Regions from separate parts of the Vibrio crassostreae genome, predicted to be linked through region 3. Evidence: predicted binding sites of a transcription regulator. Region 3 holds the regulator's gene; each other region holds the start of a gene.
What was found. The regulator CRP, encoded in region 3, controls carbon source genes, mostly activating them, when cyclic AMP is high. The targets are predictions, from matches to a motif close to TGTGANNNNNNTCACA.
Positions count from the first base shown of each region.

Region 1: a site for CRP is predicted at 2,216-2,231, ahead of malT (HTH-type transcriptional regulator MalT). Genes of this name have one in related genera too.
Region 2: a site for CRP is predicted at 1,736-1,751, ahead of OC193_RS16175 (NupC/NupG family nucleoside CNT transporter). Genes of this name have one in related genera too.
Region 4: a site for CRP is predicted at 2,264-2,279, ahead of recB (exodeoxyribonuclease V subunit beta). Genes of this name have one in related genera too.

Region 1 covers NZ_AP025477.1:1,345,634-1,349,634, reverse strand. Annotated here, with positions in the region: gene malT (HTH-type transcriptional regulator MalT) at 1-2,026, opposite strand, end outside; gene OC193_RS21755 (glycogen/starch/alpha-glucan phosphorylase) at 2,594-4,001, shown strand, end outside.
Region 2 covers NZ_AP025477.1:84,569-88,569, forward strand. Annotated here, with positions in the region: gene OC193_RS16160 (PTS ascorbate transporter subunit IIC) at 1-365, opposite strand, end outside; gene OC193_RS16165 (PTS sugar transporter subunit IIB) at 376-645, opposite strand; gene OC193_RS16170 (hypothetical protein) at 930-1,406, opposite strand; gene OC193_RS16175 (NupC/NupG family nucleoside CNT transporter) at 2,020-3,228, shown strand; gene OC193_RS16180 (hypothetical protein) at 3,530-3,799, shown strand; gene OC193_RS16185 (TolC family protein) at 3,914-4,001, shown strand, end outside.
Region 3 covers NZ_AP025476.1:3,157,713-3,161,713, forward strand. Annotated here, with positions in the region: gene OC193_RS14255 (hydrolase) at 1-647, shown strand, start outside; gene OC193_RS14260 (YheU family protein) at 755-967, shown strand; gene OC193_RS14265 (phosphoribulokinase) at 1,045-1,914, shown strand; gene crp (cAMP-activated global transcriptional regulator CRP) at 2,154-2,786, shown strand; gene OC193_RS14275 (DUF1338 domain-containing protein) at 2,969-3,760, opposite strand; gene astD (succinylglutamate-semialdehyde dehydrogenase) at 3,974-4,001, opposite strand, start outside.
Region 4 covers NZ_AP025476.1:780,940-784,940, forward strand. Annotated here, with positions in the region: gene recC (exodeoxyribonuclease V subunit gamma) at 1-1,966, shown strand, start outside; gene OC193_RS03615 (hypothetical protein) at 2,009-2,134, shown strand; gene recB (exodeoxyribonuclease V subunit beta) at 2,376-4,001, shown strand, end outside.

The sequences.
Region 1 (4,001 bases), on a different replicon from region 3:
ACCAGTCACGGATTGCGTCTTTGTCGCCTTTCACTTGCCAGAATAAGATCAGAGACAACGAGGCATTCGCAGTCCAATCTACGTGGTAAGTTGATTGACGTAACAAGTGCTGAATTTGGTCGATAAATTTCGACGCTTTATCTATCTCGCCGCGGCTCAATGAAATACGAGCCAACATAGAGTAGCTGTGCAGGTGTTTACTCGGCGAGTGGTGACCAAGGATATCTAACCCTTTGTAGCAACACTCTTCCGCTTCATCTAGTCGGTTCCAACACCAGAAGATCTGGGCGCGAACACGCAGCAAGAACTCATGCAAAGGCACGTATTGAAGCTGGTGCTCTTCAATCAATTTGAATGCACTGTCTTGTAGCTCAAATGCAGCTTGAACATAACCTTGAGCAATCAAGATTTCGCTTTGTTGCAGAATCGCCCACAGAGCCTGATGGTAAACCTGATACTGACGTGCCAGTTTTTCTGTTTGTTGCATCATCGGTAGTGCACGACTGAGGTTACCCATTACGTGATTCACTTCGCCAACAACCGAGGTTGCAACAATACGGCTACGATAAACAGTGGTGTTCAGTTGGCTCAACGAAAGCTCAGCCAGTTCTAACGCTTTTTCAGGTTCATTGCTGTTGATGGCAACTTGGGCGCGCAAGGCGTTGTATTGACCTTGCTGCTGAGTATCGAGTTCAATGTTTCGAGCTTGATATTGAGTCTCTGCCTCTTCCAGCAAAGTACCCACTTGGTCATAACGGTGCTGACTTTGTGCAAGCCACGCGCGCAACATGGACAGTTTAGGCTCACTGTAAAGTTGATCCGTGGTCAGTTGCTTGATCGCCATCTCTAAAGATGAAAGCTCACCTTGGTTGAACATCGGCCAACCGTGTTCAGTCAGGATTTGAATGATCAGTTCTGGATCTTCAGCGCGCTGTGCGTGGCGTAGTGCTTGGTGTGGTGTGTTTTGCTTGATCCACGCTTTTGCCGCACTTCGATGCAGTTCTGCTTCCTGTTGAGGGATTCGAGCTTGACGCTCATGTGCGAGGAATTCACCAAATAAGTTATGGAAGCGATACCAGTTCTTTTCGCCCTCAAGTGGGTAGATGAACAAACCAAAACGGTTGAGTGATTCGATCATACCTAACGCATCTTCGCGCTGTGTAAGTGCACACACAAGCTCATCGTTGAAGTGATCAAGCACAGAACATTGCATCAAGAACTGTCGGGTTTCTTTGTCTAGCAGGTCGAATACTTCTTCAACCAAGTAGTCCCAAAGATGGGCGTGGTTAAAGTGAGAAAACGACTCTGCGGACTGTGCAAGGGTGCGTTTTTGGTGCTGTGCTTGCAGCGCGATAAGTTGCAGAGCAGAAGGCCAACCCTCTACATAGTTACAGATACTGTCTGCGGTGATGTCATCAATGCCATCAGCAACACGTTGGTTGAAAAAACGTGTGGTTTCTTCGGTATCAAACGCCAACGAGTCATTACCCAATTCGATCATTAAATCACGAACGCGCAGGTTTGCTGTACCAAGTGGTGGTGTACCACGACTGGTTACAACTAGCGTTAGGTTGTCGGGCATGTGTTTAAGAAAGAAGCGCATTGCTTCGTGGATGTCGTCATTGTTGACCAAATGATAGTCATCCAACACTAGAAAACATTCGTGATGGAATTCAGACATTTCGGCGAACACTTCACTCAATAAAGAATGCAGCGATGAAAATTGTCGTTTTTCTGCTAATTTTTGGGCATTCGGACAGGCATTTTGAGTCGCTTTATTAAGTGATTGAAGTAGGTAGTTGATAAAGCGGAAGGCATCGTTGTCACTATCATCAATGCTGTACCAACCCACATTGGGTTTATCTACCAACCATTGTGCAGCCATGGTGGTTTTGCCGTAGCCCGCTGGAGAGCGGAACAACACAAGCTTATAGCAATCTGCGTTCTGAAGCAGATCGAGAACCCTAGGTCGTAGGATTGCATTATGTAAGCGGCCGGGACGAGTTAGTTTCGATGGGATCCACATGTCGAAGTTTTTCACCTATTCCGTGGCTATGTTCAGAATTATCCCAATCTATCGTTGAGTGCAATCCAATGACATTAGCCTAATTACTTAAGTCTTCACTCATATTACGTGAAGCAAAACGGCACCGACTATGATCCTCCTCAGAAACCTTGCGCTTCTGCATGTTTTTGGGTGTCTACGCCCTTTATTTGAGACTTTGATCACGTTGTTGGTTGGTTCGTGAATGTGACTTTGTTCTTCCCTACACGGGAATCTATGCAAAGGATGAGAGCGAGAAATTATTTTCGTGATCTGAAACTCAGATTTGATAATGACTGTAATCTGGTTAAATAAAAGTCACATCAATTGAAGTTAAGTTATCGAACGGGAGCTTGTGATCTTAGTCACTCCAACTTTTTGTTCGAAGTCAGAACATGAGAGTCAGATCACTAACCCTAAGTCGGTACGCCCCCTACGCCCTCCTATCTACTCCTAGTCAGTCGCGTTAGCGGGAGGATGTTTAGTTTATGGTGACCATGCACGATATGTCACAGATGAATTAGAACTATTAAAAGCGAGATTTCTGAAATGAAACCAACTCAGCAAAAAACTTTCGATAAAGTGTCGTTCCAAGAAAGCGTTAAGAAGCATTTATCTGCAACCTACGCAACAACTATTGAAAACGCGGATAGCCGCGCATGGTACCTAGCAATGGGTCGCGCATTAGCAGAACTCACAACATTCGACCTGCTAGAAACTGAAAACGATGAAAAAATTAAGAACGCGAAAAGCGTTAACTACCTTTCATTAGAGTTTTTGATTGGCCGTCTGACAGGTAACAACCTGATCAGCATGGGTCTATACGAACAGATCACTCATGCAATGGAAGAGCTAGGTCAAAACCTAACTGACCTTCTAGAAGAAGAACGCGACCCATCACTAGGTAATGGTGGTCTTGGTCGTCTAGCTGCTTGTTTCATGGATTCTTGTGCTGCTCAAGAATACCCAACAGTAGGCTACGGTCTTCACTACGAGTATGGTCTATTCAAACAATCTTTCCAAGACGGCCGCCAACAAGAAGCACCTGACGCATGGCGCGGTGTTGAAGGTTACCCGTGGGAAGTCGCTCGTCCAGAACTAGCACAACACATTGGTTTTTACGGTCATGTAGAAGTTGAATTCATCGACGGTAAAGAAGTACGTACTTGGGTTCCAGGTATGGAAGTAAAAGCAATGCCTTGGGATCTACCTATCGTAGGTTACGAGTCAAACACGGTTTACCCGCTACGTCTTTGGGAATGTCAGGCAATCGCACCATTCTCACTAGCAAGTTTTAATAACGGTGATTACTTCGAAGCACAACACTCGTTAATCGATGCAGGTAACATCACTAAAGTACTTTACCCGAACGACAACCACGAGAAAGGTAAGACTCTGCGTCTAATGCAGCAGTACTTCCACTCAGCAGCGTCTGTTCGCGATATTCTACGTCGTCACGAAGCAGCAGGTTTTTCTCTAGAAGATCTGCCTAAGCAAGAAACGATTCAGCTTAACGATACGCACCCAACAATTGCGATTCCTGAGCTAATGCGCATCTTGATTGACGAGAAAGGTCTATCTTGGGATCAAGCATGGGAAATCAGTGCTCATACGTTCGCATACACGAACCACACACTACTTCCTGAAGCACTAGAGACTTGGTCTGAATCACTGATCAACCGTCTTCTTCCACGTCACATGGAAATCATTTTTGAAATCAACCACCGCTTCATGCAAGAAGTTCGCAAGATGTGGCCTGGTGACGGTGAGAAGCAAGCGAAGCTTTCTATCATTCAAGAAGGTTTCCACCGTATGGTTCGCATGGCAAACCTATGTGTGATTGGCTCTTACAAAGTAAACGGTGTAGCTGCGCTTCACTCTCAACTGGTTAAGAAAGACTTGTTCCCAGAGTTCAACGAAATCTTCCCAGGTAAACTGACTAACGTAACGAACGGCA
Region 2 (4,001 bases), on a different replicon from region 3:
AAGAAAATATATTTTAGAGGAGTAATACGAGCCAATAAAATATTCACAACGAATGCGAAGAACATAATTAGAGCCATTTCATAACCGAATGCTTCTTGTGCTAGTGCAACAATTGCTTCGTTATTTGGAATAACACCACTTACGCCGAATGCTTCAGTAAATACCACTGAGAAGTTATTTAGAGCGCCAACAAGAGCACCTGCACCAAAACCTAAAATTAGGAAACCCATTACGGTTTTAATGGTGCCTTTAAGAATAGTGGAAATATCTGCTTTCTGAGCAACTAGGCCAATGAAAGCAATTAAACCTACCATGATCGCTGGCTCTTTTAATAAGCCGAGCATGAACTCGAAAAAGTTTTGCATAATTTTGACCTTACATGAAAGTTTTTAGTTGTTCTTCAATTGATGCTTTGTCAAAAATATTTTTAAGGCTGATGATGTTCTCTTTACCAGCGTCTTTTAGTTGGTTTGCAACGTCTGTTGCTGCAACCCAAATATCCGCATTACTTGATGCTGCAGATGATAGATCTTCGTGATCAACTTCTGCTTCGAAACCGATTTTTTTAGCGACTTCTTTTACTGCCATTTCCATCATTAGAGAAGTACCAAGGCCGTTACCGCAAACTACAAGAATCTTTTTCATAATATTTGTCTCAATTGGATTTTAGGGGTTGAGAAACTTCGTTCTCTTATTGTGTGAGAGCATAGTAACGGAAATATTCAGATTTCAATAAGATCTCCATCACAAAGCTAAAATGAGATTGTGACGGAGGTCTCGTTAATTTGTGGTAAGGATCCAGAGTGAGACTTTGATCAAATTTAACTTTTCACTCGAATATGCAACGTATTTTATTGAGAAAGGCGGGCTTAATTAATTTTTATATCAGAATATAAATCTATAGAGGCTTTATTGTAGAAAACAGAGAATTAATCGTATCGACCGTAGTCAGTAAGCATTTTCTTAAGCATGCTATTAACGTCTTTGGTCTTTTTGTTTCTTTTAGTCAGTTGGCTAAGAGAGGTTGGTCTTGGGGAGGTAACATTTTCACTGTCGACTTCTTCAGTTTTATCTTTCATTTTCTGTACGGCAGGCAATAACATTCTAATTTCTTCGTTATTGGCATTGGTCAGTACCACAATATTTTCAGATTCAACTTGAGTAATGGTTAATATCCCGTGTTTAACCGATTCAACCTTTTCACCAATCATAATTGACTCAGGCGCAACAGAGCGATCGGTAAGTTGACCTGTACGTAATTTCGCCGCGCTGATAGCGCGGATATTTCCGGTATTTTCAAACGCGACAATAACAGTATAGGTATTATAATATTCAACTACTGTCACATAGCCGTGTCTATTTGTTTTGAATCTAGCTCCATTGTTCATGTCGTGCGGAGCTTCCATTTTCTTCACGTGTTTCCTCTCTTAGTCTCGATGGCTGTTATATCTAATCAGCTCTATTGGTATTTTATAGATAATTATTTGGTGAGATCACACAAAGTATATACGCATCTAAACTTAAGATGAATCTTGAAGTCTCGGGAAATGAGGCAGAGCACAGAAAAGTAGTAAGAATCACACAGAATTAACTGAGTGATTACGCTCACACACTTAAAGACTTAACATTACAAATTCAACTCCCTACAGATTGTTTACAGTTTTGAAGCACGAAAACGACGACAAACAATACGTTTTGTTTAATCCTTGACCGCGCGATCGTTTGCGTCAAAAAATGTGATGAAAGTCTCACTTAACTGTTTATACTTCTTTTCCGGTTTTAAGCCGGTGCTTAGCCAATACAAGCCGTCACATGGATATGTGAATGACCCCACGGACCGGACCAGCTACGTTCCACTGCTTGTATAAGGTGATTTTTTACATGAACAACTCGTTGTTACATTCGCTAACCCTGTTAGCTCCTTCATCGCGTAGCGTTTTGCTTGCGGTTCTTTGTCCTGTTCCTTTGATGTCATTTGCTTGGCTCATGTTCACTCTTTAAGGATTACTAGGACACATTATGAATATTCTATTTGGTTTTGTCGGTGTTCTTGCACTGATTGCTTGCGCGTACCTGTTATCTGAAAGTCGTTCTTCAATTAACTGGAAAACGGTCTCTCGTGCACTATTACTTCAAATCGGTTTTGCAGCCTTAGTATTGTATTTCCCATGGGGACAATTGGCGCTAACAAGCCTAAGTAATGGTGTTTCTAGCCTGCTTGGTTTTGCAGACGTTGGTATCGCATTCCTTTTCGGTGACCTTGCTACTGAAGGCTTCATTTTCGCGGTTCGCGTGCTTCCAATCATCATCTTCTTCAGTGCTTTGATTTCTGCGCTTTATTACTTAGGCGTCATGCAAAAAGTGATTCAAATCTTGGGCGGAGCGGTGCAAAAACTGCTGGGTACAAGTAAAGCTGAATCTCTGGTTGCTACAGGTAATATCTTCCTTTCTCAGGGTGAGTCTCCTCTTCTTATTCGTCCCTTTTTAAAGTCTATGACTCGTTCGGAACTGTTTGCTGTAATGGCAGGTGGTATGGCGTCGGTAGCGGGTAGTGTACTTGGTGGTTATGCTGGCCTTGGTGTTGAGCTTAAATATCTTATCGCTGCAAGCTTTATGGCGGCTCCGGGTAGCCTGTTAATGGCGAAGATCATCGTTCCTGAGCGCAGCACACCAAGTGATTACGACCATATCGAACTAGATAAAGCTGACCAAAGCAACGTGATTGATGCATTGGCAAGCGGCGCGATGAACGGTATGAAGGTTGCGGTAGCGGTTGGTACTATGTTGGTTGCCTTCGTGAGTGTGATTGCGATGGTCAATACTGGCCTAGAAAGCTTAGGTGAAACGTTCGGTTTTGCGGGCATTACGCTGCAAGCTATCTTCGGTTACCTGTTCTCGCCTCTTGCATGGCTGATCGGTATTCCGAGTGATGAAGTATTGATGGCAGGTTCTTACATCGGTCAGAAGATCGTTATGAACGAGTTTGTTGCTTTCATCGACTTCGTTGAGAACAAAGCGCTACTTTCTGAACACAGCCAAGTAATCGTGACTTTTGCTCTATGTGGCTTTGCTAACATTGGTTCTATCGCGATTCAGTTAGGTTCAATCGGTGTTATGGCACCAGAGCGCCGTGCTGAAGTTGCAAACTTAGGTTTGAAAGCGGTAGCTGCTGGTACGCTAGCAAACCTAATGAGTGCATGCTTAGCGGGTATTTTCATCCTGCTTTAAGCTAGATTCAGCTAAAGCGGACACTTTGCTTACGGAGTTAACGTAAGGAGGGTGTCCGCTTTTTTGTGCCTGTTAATCAGGCGAAATCAGGTTTTGGCCGTCGACTGTGATTTGTCTATAGTGAGTAAAAGCTCACTCGGAAGAGTAATAGAGCCAGTTCCTTTTATCCGATATACTTGAATATCATCAGGTTGCGATTAATAATATTCGGCTTCGATTAAGAAGATCCGGTTCCGACTAAGCATATTCGCTTTCGACTAGGAACAATGGCAACCAAGCTAAATTAATCAAGGGTCTCTCCATGAACATTCGCGTTCTCATCGGTCTTATTGTTACCTTCATTGGCTTGTTTGCGATGGCTTACCTAATTGCCGGCGGCGCTCAGTTTCCTATCTACCAGTGGCCAAAAGAGGCTTATCTCGGTTTGGTGTTCAGCGTCGTGTGGGGGGCTGGTGTTGCAGCGTCTGTAGCGTATTTCTTCTCGGCATTGGTATTTGTCACTGTCGCCGTGGTTTGCTATGCGATCGGTTATAAAATCGGTGGGCTATTTTCAAGCAAGTCAGAAGCGTAAAGCTGAAGTTTAAACGTACGCTTTTTGTATTTTCTTTTGGGGTTAACGTTCGCCTTAACCCTCTCTTAACCCCCAGCTCGTTATCTTGTCTCCATTCTTACAGGAGACAAGAAGATGAAATTGAATCTTCCTTTAAAACATTCCCTTATTTCACTTGCTCTAATCGGATTGATGGGTTGCACGACAACCAGTCAGGCCGACT
Region 3 (4,001 bases):
ACCATTCAGGTGAGGTCGAAGATGCGCGCTTTTTCCTAAGACACCTACACGCGCAGTTTCCGAATAACCCTAAGGTTGCGGTTGGCATATCTTTAGGTGGAAACATGCTGGCGAACTATTTAGCTGAGTACGCAGACGACCCATTGCTGTCGGCGGCGACAATCGTATCTGCTCCATTTGACTTAGCGTGTTGCTCTAGTCGCATTGAGCGCGGTTTCTCCAAGCTTTATAAGAAGTACCTGCTCAACTCTCTAAAATCGAATGCGCTAAAAAAAGTTAACCTGCTACAGGAAAAACTTGGCATCACAGCTGAAGCCATCAAGAACATCACCAAACTGTATGAGTTTGATGAACGAATCACTGCACCGCTGCACGGCTTCAAAAATGCCCAAGATTATTATGCGCAATGTTCTGCGCTGCCTAAGCTCAACAAGATTAAACTGCCGACGCAGATCATTCATGCCAAAGACGACCCTTTCATGACCGATGATGTGATCCCAAAGTTCGTTCTACCCGATAACATCGATTATCGACTGTTCCAAAAAGGCGGACATGTTGGGTTTATTACTGGCAGCACACTCAAGCCAAGATTTTGGTTAGAAGAAGCCTTGCCTGCCTACTATGAAAGTATCCAAGATTCGGCATAATGACCGAGCCTTAGTAAATAGAAGCAAAACATTACTAAGCACACATATTTCTACATCAATAAACATATCTATGAACATATCCATGAACATAAAAGAGAGAAGTATTTATGATCATCCCATGGCAAGACATTGCACCAGAGACACTGGAAAACCTCATCAAAGAGTTCGTGCTGCGTGAAGGCACAGACTACGGCGACGTAGAGGTTTCACTGCAAAACAAGATTGACCAAGTGAAACATCAATTAGCTTCAGGAGAAGTCAGCATCGTGTTTTCTGAACTCCATGAAACCGTTGATATTCAAGTCACAAAACGCTTCTAAGCTGCGCTCATAAAGGAGCCGTGTTATAGTGGTAAACGATTGCTAACAAGTAAGTTACTCAAAAGACAAGGGTTGTCATGTCCGCTAAACATCCAATTATTGCGGTGACGGGTTCATCTGGAGCCGGCACCACCACTACCTCAGAAGCCTTCCGCAAAATGTTCAATATGATGGACGTGAAGGCAGCTTGGGTTGAAGGGGATAGTTTCCATCGCTTCACACGTCCAGAGATGGATGTCGAGATCCGTAAAGCGCGCGAGCAAGGTAAGCACATCAGCTACTTTGGTCCTCAAGCCAACGACTTTGGTGCGCTAGAAGAGTTCTTCCGTAAATACGGTAACGAAGGTACAGGTAAAGTAAGAAGCTACCTGCACACCTTTGATGAAGCCGTGCCTTACAATCAAATGCCGGGCACCTTCACGCCATGGCAAGAGATCCCGGAAAATTCCGATGTGATGTTTTACGAAGGCTTGCACGGCGGTGTGGTTGATGGCGACATTAACGTTTCTCAACACGTCGATTTGCTGATCGGCATGGTGCCCATCGTAAACCTAGAGTGGATTCAAAAATTCGTTCGTGACACTCGCGATCGTGGTCACTCACGCGAAGCGGTAATGGACTCCATTGTTCGTTCAATGGATGATTACCTCAACTACATTACCCCGCAATTTTCGCGCACTCACATAAACTTTCAGCGTGTTCCAACCGTAGATACATCGAACCCACTTAACGCCAAAGGAATTCCAAGTTTAGACGAAAGCTTCGTAGTTATACGTTTGCGTGGCATCAAAAACGTCGATTTCCCCTACCTTCTGGCTATGATTGATGGCTCGTTTATGTCTCGTCATAACACACTAGTGGTACCAGGCGGCAAGATGAGTTTTGCTATGGAGCTCATTGTGAGGCCAATCCTGCAACAACTTATCGAAACCGGAAAAATAGGTTAACAAAACGACATTCTGGTTGATTACTTTTCATACCGTGATCATGTGCACAATTTTGCGTAAAAAATCGTAGCTTGGTCACGATTAAAATCAAGAAATAGTACCTGAAAAAGGATACTATTCTTAAACGAAACACAAGATAGCTTGCAGCGCTCAACGAGTGCTCTTATCCTACAAGTCAATCCAGGCTTAGCTAAAATACGGAAAGCGGCAAGCATACCCTGCAGAGGAAGTGAGATATTATGGTTCTAGGTAAACCTCAAACCGATCCAACATTAGAGTGGTTCCTTTCACACTGTCATATTCATAAGTACCCTTCAAAAAGTACTTTGATTCATGCTGGTGAAAAGGCAGAAACCTTGTACTACATCGTTAAAGGTTCTGTGGCAGTTCTTATCAAAGACGAAGAAGGTAAGGAAATGATTCTTTCTTACCTAAACCAAGGCGACTTCATCGGTGAGCTTGGCTTGTTCGAAGAAGACCAAGAGCGTACTGCTTGGGTTCGTGCTAAATCTCCTTGTGAAGTAGCTGAAATTTCTTTCAAGAAATTCCGTCAACTTATCCAAGTGAACCCAGATATCCTAATGCGTCTTTCAGCGCAAATGGCAAACCGTCTACAAGTAACTAGCCAAAAGGTTGGTGACTTAGCGTTCCTTGACGTAACAGGTCGTATCGCTCAAACGCTACTAAACCTAGCGAAACAGCCAGATGCAATGACTCACCCTGACGGCATGCAAATCAAGATCACTCGTCAAGAGATTGGCCAGATCGTTGGTTGTTCTCGTGAGACAGTTGGTCGTATCTTGAAGATGCTAGAAGAGCAGAACCTAATTTCTGCACACGGTAAAACTATCGTGGTATACGGCACTCGTTAATCTCGATTAACTGAGCCAAAAATTTGAAAGCCACCAAATGCAAATTTGGTGGCTTTTTTGTTTTCTAAAGATCTATAGAACAGATACGAGAAACGAGAAGAACTCACAGAATCCTATTTGTAAACTTCCTAGAAGCGAAGCGTACTCGCATATCTAGGATAAGTCCGTTCTCGTACCTTTTATTAACCGTTGGTGCTCTCAAAGATCTTATCCGCCGATGCGGCCACAAAACCTGTGTAAAGCTCACCGTTGACCATCGCATAACGCTTAGCGAACTCATAGAAGCCGCCTGGAATCATCTCATTGCCTTCAACAAATGAAACTGGGACTTTGTCTGCCATTGTTGATGATTGCTCTAATAAGACCTCTGGAGAGCCTTTAACCTCACCGCCAGATGCGTTGATAGTAAAGCCAGACTCGCTCAGGTAGTCATTCACCGCCTGCACTTCATCAAAGTTATTCAGCTGGTTCACACTTACCGTAAAGTGGTTTGCACCATATCCATGAGCCGCTAGCCAAGATGCGTATTCGCTCTCTTTAGCTAGTACTTGGAAATCAGCGAAACTCAAATCCCATTGGCGACCACCAAACAAGAACTCATGACCTTGAAGCTTGCTTGCATCAACCTGCTCAACTAACTTAGCAACGATCTGTTGTAATTCACTAGAACACTCTTCGACCTTCAATTCACTAATGAACACTTTTGGCTGCTTCGGGTCTGGGTGCTCGTAGTGTTTAGCCACTAGCTTCTTGCTCTCAAACAGGTAGTCGCCACACGCCTTGTAACCCAGTTCCAGGAAAGGCTTAGCTAGTGTTTCAATACCGAGAGGGGCAACATTAAAAGTACGCAGTGCAATATGGTCGTTGATCAGCGCTTCATCTTCTTTCAGCAAGTGATGCACTTTCTCAGCCGATGGACACAGCCTGTGAATGTAATCGTCCCATAGTGATTTAAAGAGTAGATCGGGCGTCATGGTGACTCCTTGTCAGAGGTTCTAGCAAGCTAGTAATTTGGATTAGAAAGGGAGAGGCTGAGACACAGAGTCAGCAGCCATCAGCCTGTGACATACTTGTTCTATTATTATCTACCGCCCAATCTAGGTGTCGGACGGGATGGAAAAGGGAAGCGATAACACCACTTCCCTATTTCAAGCTTAACCAATGAGCCTAAGACTCATTAGCCTAAATTAAAGCTCAATACCTGGGCTAAACGAT
Region 4 (4,001 bases), 1.1 Mb from region 3:
TACGGCAACCGAGTTTGATTTGCCTGCCACGGAGCAAAATACTTGGCTGTTTGGTATCCAGCGAATGCTACTGGGCTATGCGATGTCGGATTCTGCAGGTTTGTTTGAAACTGAACACTCTCCAATTGCCGCTTATAACGAAGTTCAGGGCATTAACGCCGAACTTGCAGGTAAGTTAGCGCATTTTATTGACCGCATTGCTCATTACCGTCAACGCCTTGCTGAGACGCAATCTATCGACATGTGGCGTGAAACCTTGCTGCAAATGATTGATGATTTCTTTGCGGTTGAGTTAGAAGGTGAGGTGGTGCTTAAGTCGATTCGCGATGCACTTTCTCAACTGAATGAACAGCTTGATGATGCCTTGTACGAACAAGAGCTATCGCCAAGCATTATCTATCAGTACTTGAATAATAAACTGTCGGGCGCGCGTATTAGTCAGCGTTTCTTAGCGGGACAAGTTAACTTCTGTACGCTGATGCCGATGCGTTCTATTCCGTTCAAAACCGTTTGTCTATTAGGCATGAATGATGGTGTTTACCCGCGCTCAATGCCACCGGAAGGTTTTGATTTGATGAGCGCCCAAACTCGCTCGCCGAATGGCGTAGGCAAAAAGAGTCTAGCTCGTCCCGGAGACCGTTCTCGTCGTGATGATGACCGCTACCTATTCTTAGAGGCGATGTTGTCAGCGCAAGAATGTTTGTACATAAGCTATGTCGGCCGTTCGATTCAAGATAATACTGAGCGAGTGCCGTCGGTATTGGTTTCAGAGTTGATTGAGTACTGCCAGCAGAACTACTGCCTAAGTGAAGACCAAGCGCTACCAAGTGATGATTCTGGTATCAAGCTGACTCAAGCGATCAGTTTTGAACACACCATGACACCATTTAGCCCGGCTGCCTTTACTCAAGGTGATTCAAGCCATGTGCTGAGTTACGCCAAAGAATGGCTTCCTGCGGCTAACCGTTCCGGTGAACGCAGTGGTGAATTCAATCGTGCCTTGGATGACTATTTGCTTGGTGCGACCTATCCATTGGAATTGGATTTGGTTGAGCTGCAGCGTTTCTGGCGCTTGCCAGTGCAATACTTCTTTAATCGCCGCCTAAAAGTGGTGTTTGAGCCCCCGCTTCCGGTAATGGAAGACGATGAACCGTTCGTGCTTAATGGTTTAGAAAGTTTCCAACTAAAAGACGCTTTGCTTCAAGTATTACTCGATCATCCTGAAGGGGCGGATGAAGCGGTTCGCTTGTTTGTCTCTGAGCAAAAAGCTCAAGGTCGATTACCGGTTGGCGCTTTTGGTGATATCGAATTTGAAACCAACCGCGTTCAAGCAGAAGACTTAGCCAAAGAGATTCGATTTGTAAGTGGGCAGCCACAACAAGATCTCGAGGTAAATATTGAATTTGACGTACTAGGTGAGGGCAAACCGGTTCGTTTGATGGGTTGGCTGACTCAAAACTATCAATCGGGTTTAGTGCGTTTCCGTAGTGGCAAAATTCGCTCGCAAGATTACTTGGCTGCGTGGGTCGATCACTTGTGTTGTGCGGTGATGGGGCACGGCAAAACGACTCATATTATTGGCTATGACAGAAAAGAAGGCGTGGTTCACCAAACGCTACAACCTATCGGCGATGCGCAGCAGGCGAAGAGTTTATTAGCTGAGTTAGTGCGACTGTTCTATCAAGGTATGACTGCACCACTGCCGTATTTCCCGAAAACCGCCTTGGCCGGCGTTGAAGCGGGCTTTAGCCGTGGTAAATGGGTCGATGATGAAGAGAAGTCGCTCAAGAAAATGGTCGATACTTTTAATGATAGCTTCGCTTTCACGGGCGAGGGTCGAGATACCTACATCTCGCGTATTTGGCCTAAGTGGGACGAGGAGCTGGCGGCTGAGTCGCGTATGTATTCAACGCTTGTGTTACAGGCGGCAAGGTTGGCTGCTGCCGATCTGGAAGATCAGAAGTAAGTGGCTGTGATCGACAAGATCAGTAGCGTGTGCGCTGAATTAATGAAAAACGAAAGAGAGTCGCTGGTAAGCATTTGGGGTGCTTACTTTCCAGGTGAAGGGAATCAAGGTGAACAGAAGCAAGGTACAGGAAATAAAGTGGCCGCCAGTAAATCATTATTAGTGTAGGGCGTTCGCTGTACGGCCACAGGTCAGAGGGACCATTATTCTGTGGTTCAAAGTAACGCCGTAAAGTACAAAACTCGTACGCGCTCCTGAACTCGTGGGCGCATAGTAGCGAGGCGATCTGAATTGATCCGTGAGAGAGATCGCACTAACTATTAACAAATCAGCGTAGGACGTAAATTGAATGACGTTTTCCACGCTAGGTCACATTTGTAACAACATATTTATCAGAAGGCAGTAAGGCATGACGACCACAAGCAGTGTTCAGGTAATTGCTCCACAGACACTCAATACCATGACGTTTCCACTTCATGGCGCGCGTTTAATTGAAGCATCGGCGGGCACGGGTAAAACATTTACCATCGCCGGCCTGTACTTACGCCTACTGCTCGGGCACGGCACGGCAGCACCACAAGGTGAGCTTACAGAAGCTACCCGACACCATGAGCCACTGACCGTAGATCAAATCCTGGTAGTGACCTTTACCGAAGCGGCAACCGCAGAGCTGCGGGATCGTATTCGTGCCCGAATCCATGATGCACGCATAGCGTTTGCTCGCGGGCAAAGTGATGACCCAGTGATTGCTCCTTTGTTGCAAGAGATCGAAGACCACGCTGGCGCTGCGAAAACACTGCTTAATGCGGAAAGGCAAATGGATGAAGCGGCTGTCTACACCATTCACGGCTTCTGTCAGCGAATGTTGACTCAAAATGCCTTTGAGTCTGGAAGCCGTTTTGATAATGAATTTGTGACCGATGAAAGTCACCTGAAAGCGCAAGTGGTTGCTGACTATTGGCGTAAGCAGTTTTACCCGCTGCCTATTCAACTGGCTGGTGAGGTTCGTAATATTTGGGGCTCACCGGCTGCGTTATTAGCAGACGTCAATCGTTATCTGACGGGTTCTCCATTGAAGCTAACCGTAGAAGCGATGTCGGGTGACTTACAAACTCTGCACAAGCAGAACCTAGACAAAGTGAAGCAACTCAAAGCGCTGTGGTGTGAGTCTGAAGCGGACTTTTTGGCTTTGATCTCAAGTTCAGATGTGAACAAGCGCAGTTACACCAAGAAGTCTCTGCCAACATGGTTAGAAGCGGTCACAGCATGGGCGCAGAGCGACACCCATGATTACCAGTTCCCAGATAAACTAGAGAAGTTCTCTCAAGCTACTCTACTTGAAAAAACACCGAAAGGCACTGTACCTCAGCACGCAGTTTTCGAAGCGATTGAGGACTTCTTAAATTCTCCTGCAAACCTGAAAGCCCCGTTATTGGCGCATGCGATTACTCACTGTCGAACTATGCTAGCCAAGGCAAAACAGCAGAAGCAGTGGTTATCATTTGATGACTTGCTGACTCAGTTATCTGCGTCGATTGATGTCGATGAGCAATCATTGCTAGTGGAAAGAATTCGCACACTCTACCCGGTTGCGATGATCGATGAATTCCAAGATACCGATCCGCTGCAATACAGTATTTTTAGCCGAATCTATCTCGATAACCCGCAATGTGGCTTGTTTATGATCGGTGACCCGAAGCAGGCTATTTATGGCTTCCGTGGCGCAGATATCTTTACCTATATCAAGGCGAGAAACCAAGTTAGTGCTCACTACACTTTGGGTACTAACTGGCGTTCAAGTGCCGATATGGTCAGTGCAGTAAACCAAGTGTTTATGAATTCGGACAGTCCGTTTATCTACGATCAAGATATTCCATTCCTGCCTGTTGCTGCCAGTCCATCGGCTGATAAGCGCCAATGGGTGATGAAGGGAGAAACTCAGCGCGCACTCACATTTTGGCTGCAAGAGGCTGAAGACAAGCCACTACCAAAAGGCGAATATCACAAGGCGATGGCTGAGGCGACGGCGAGTCAG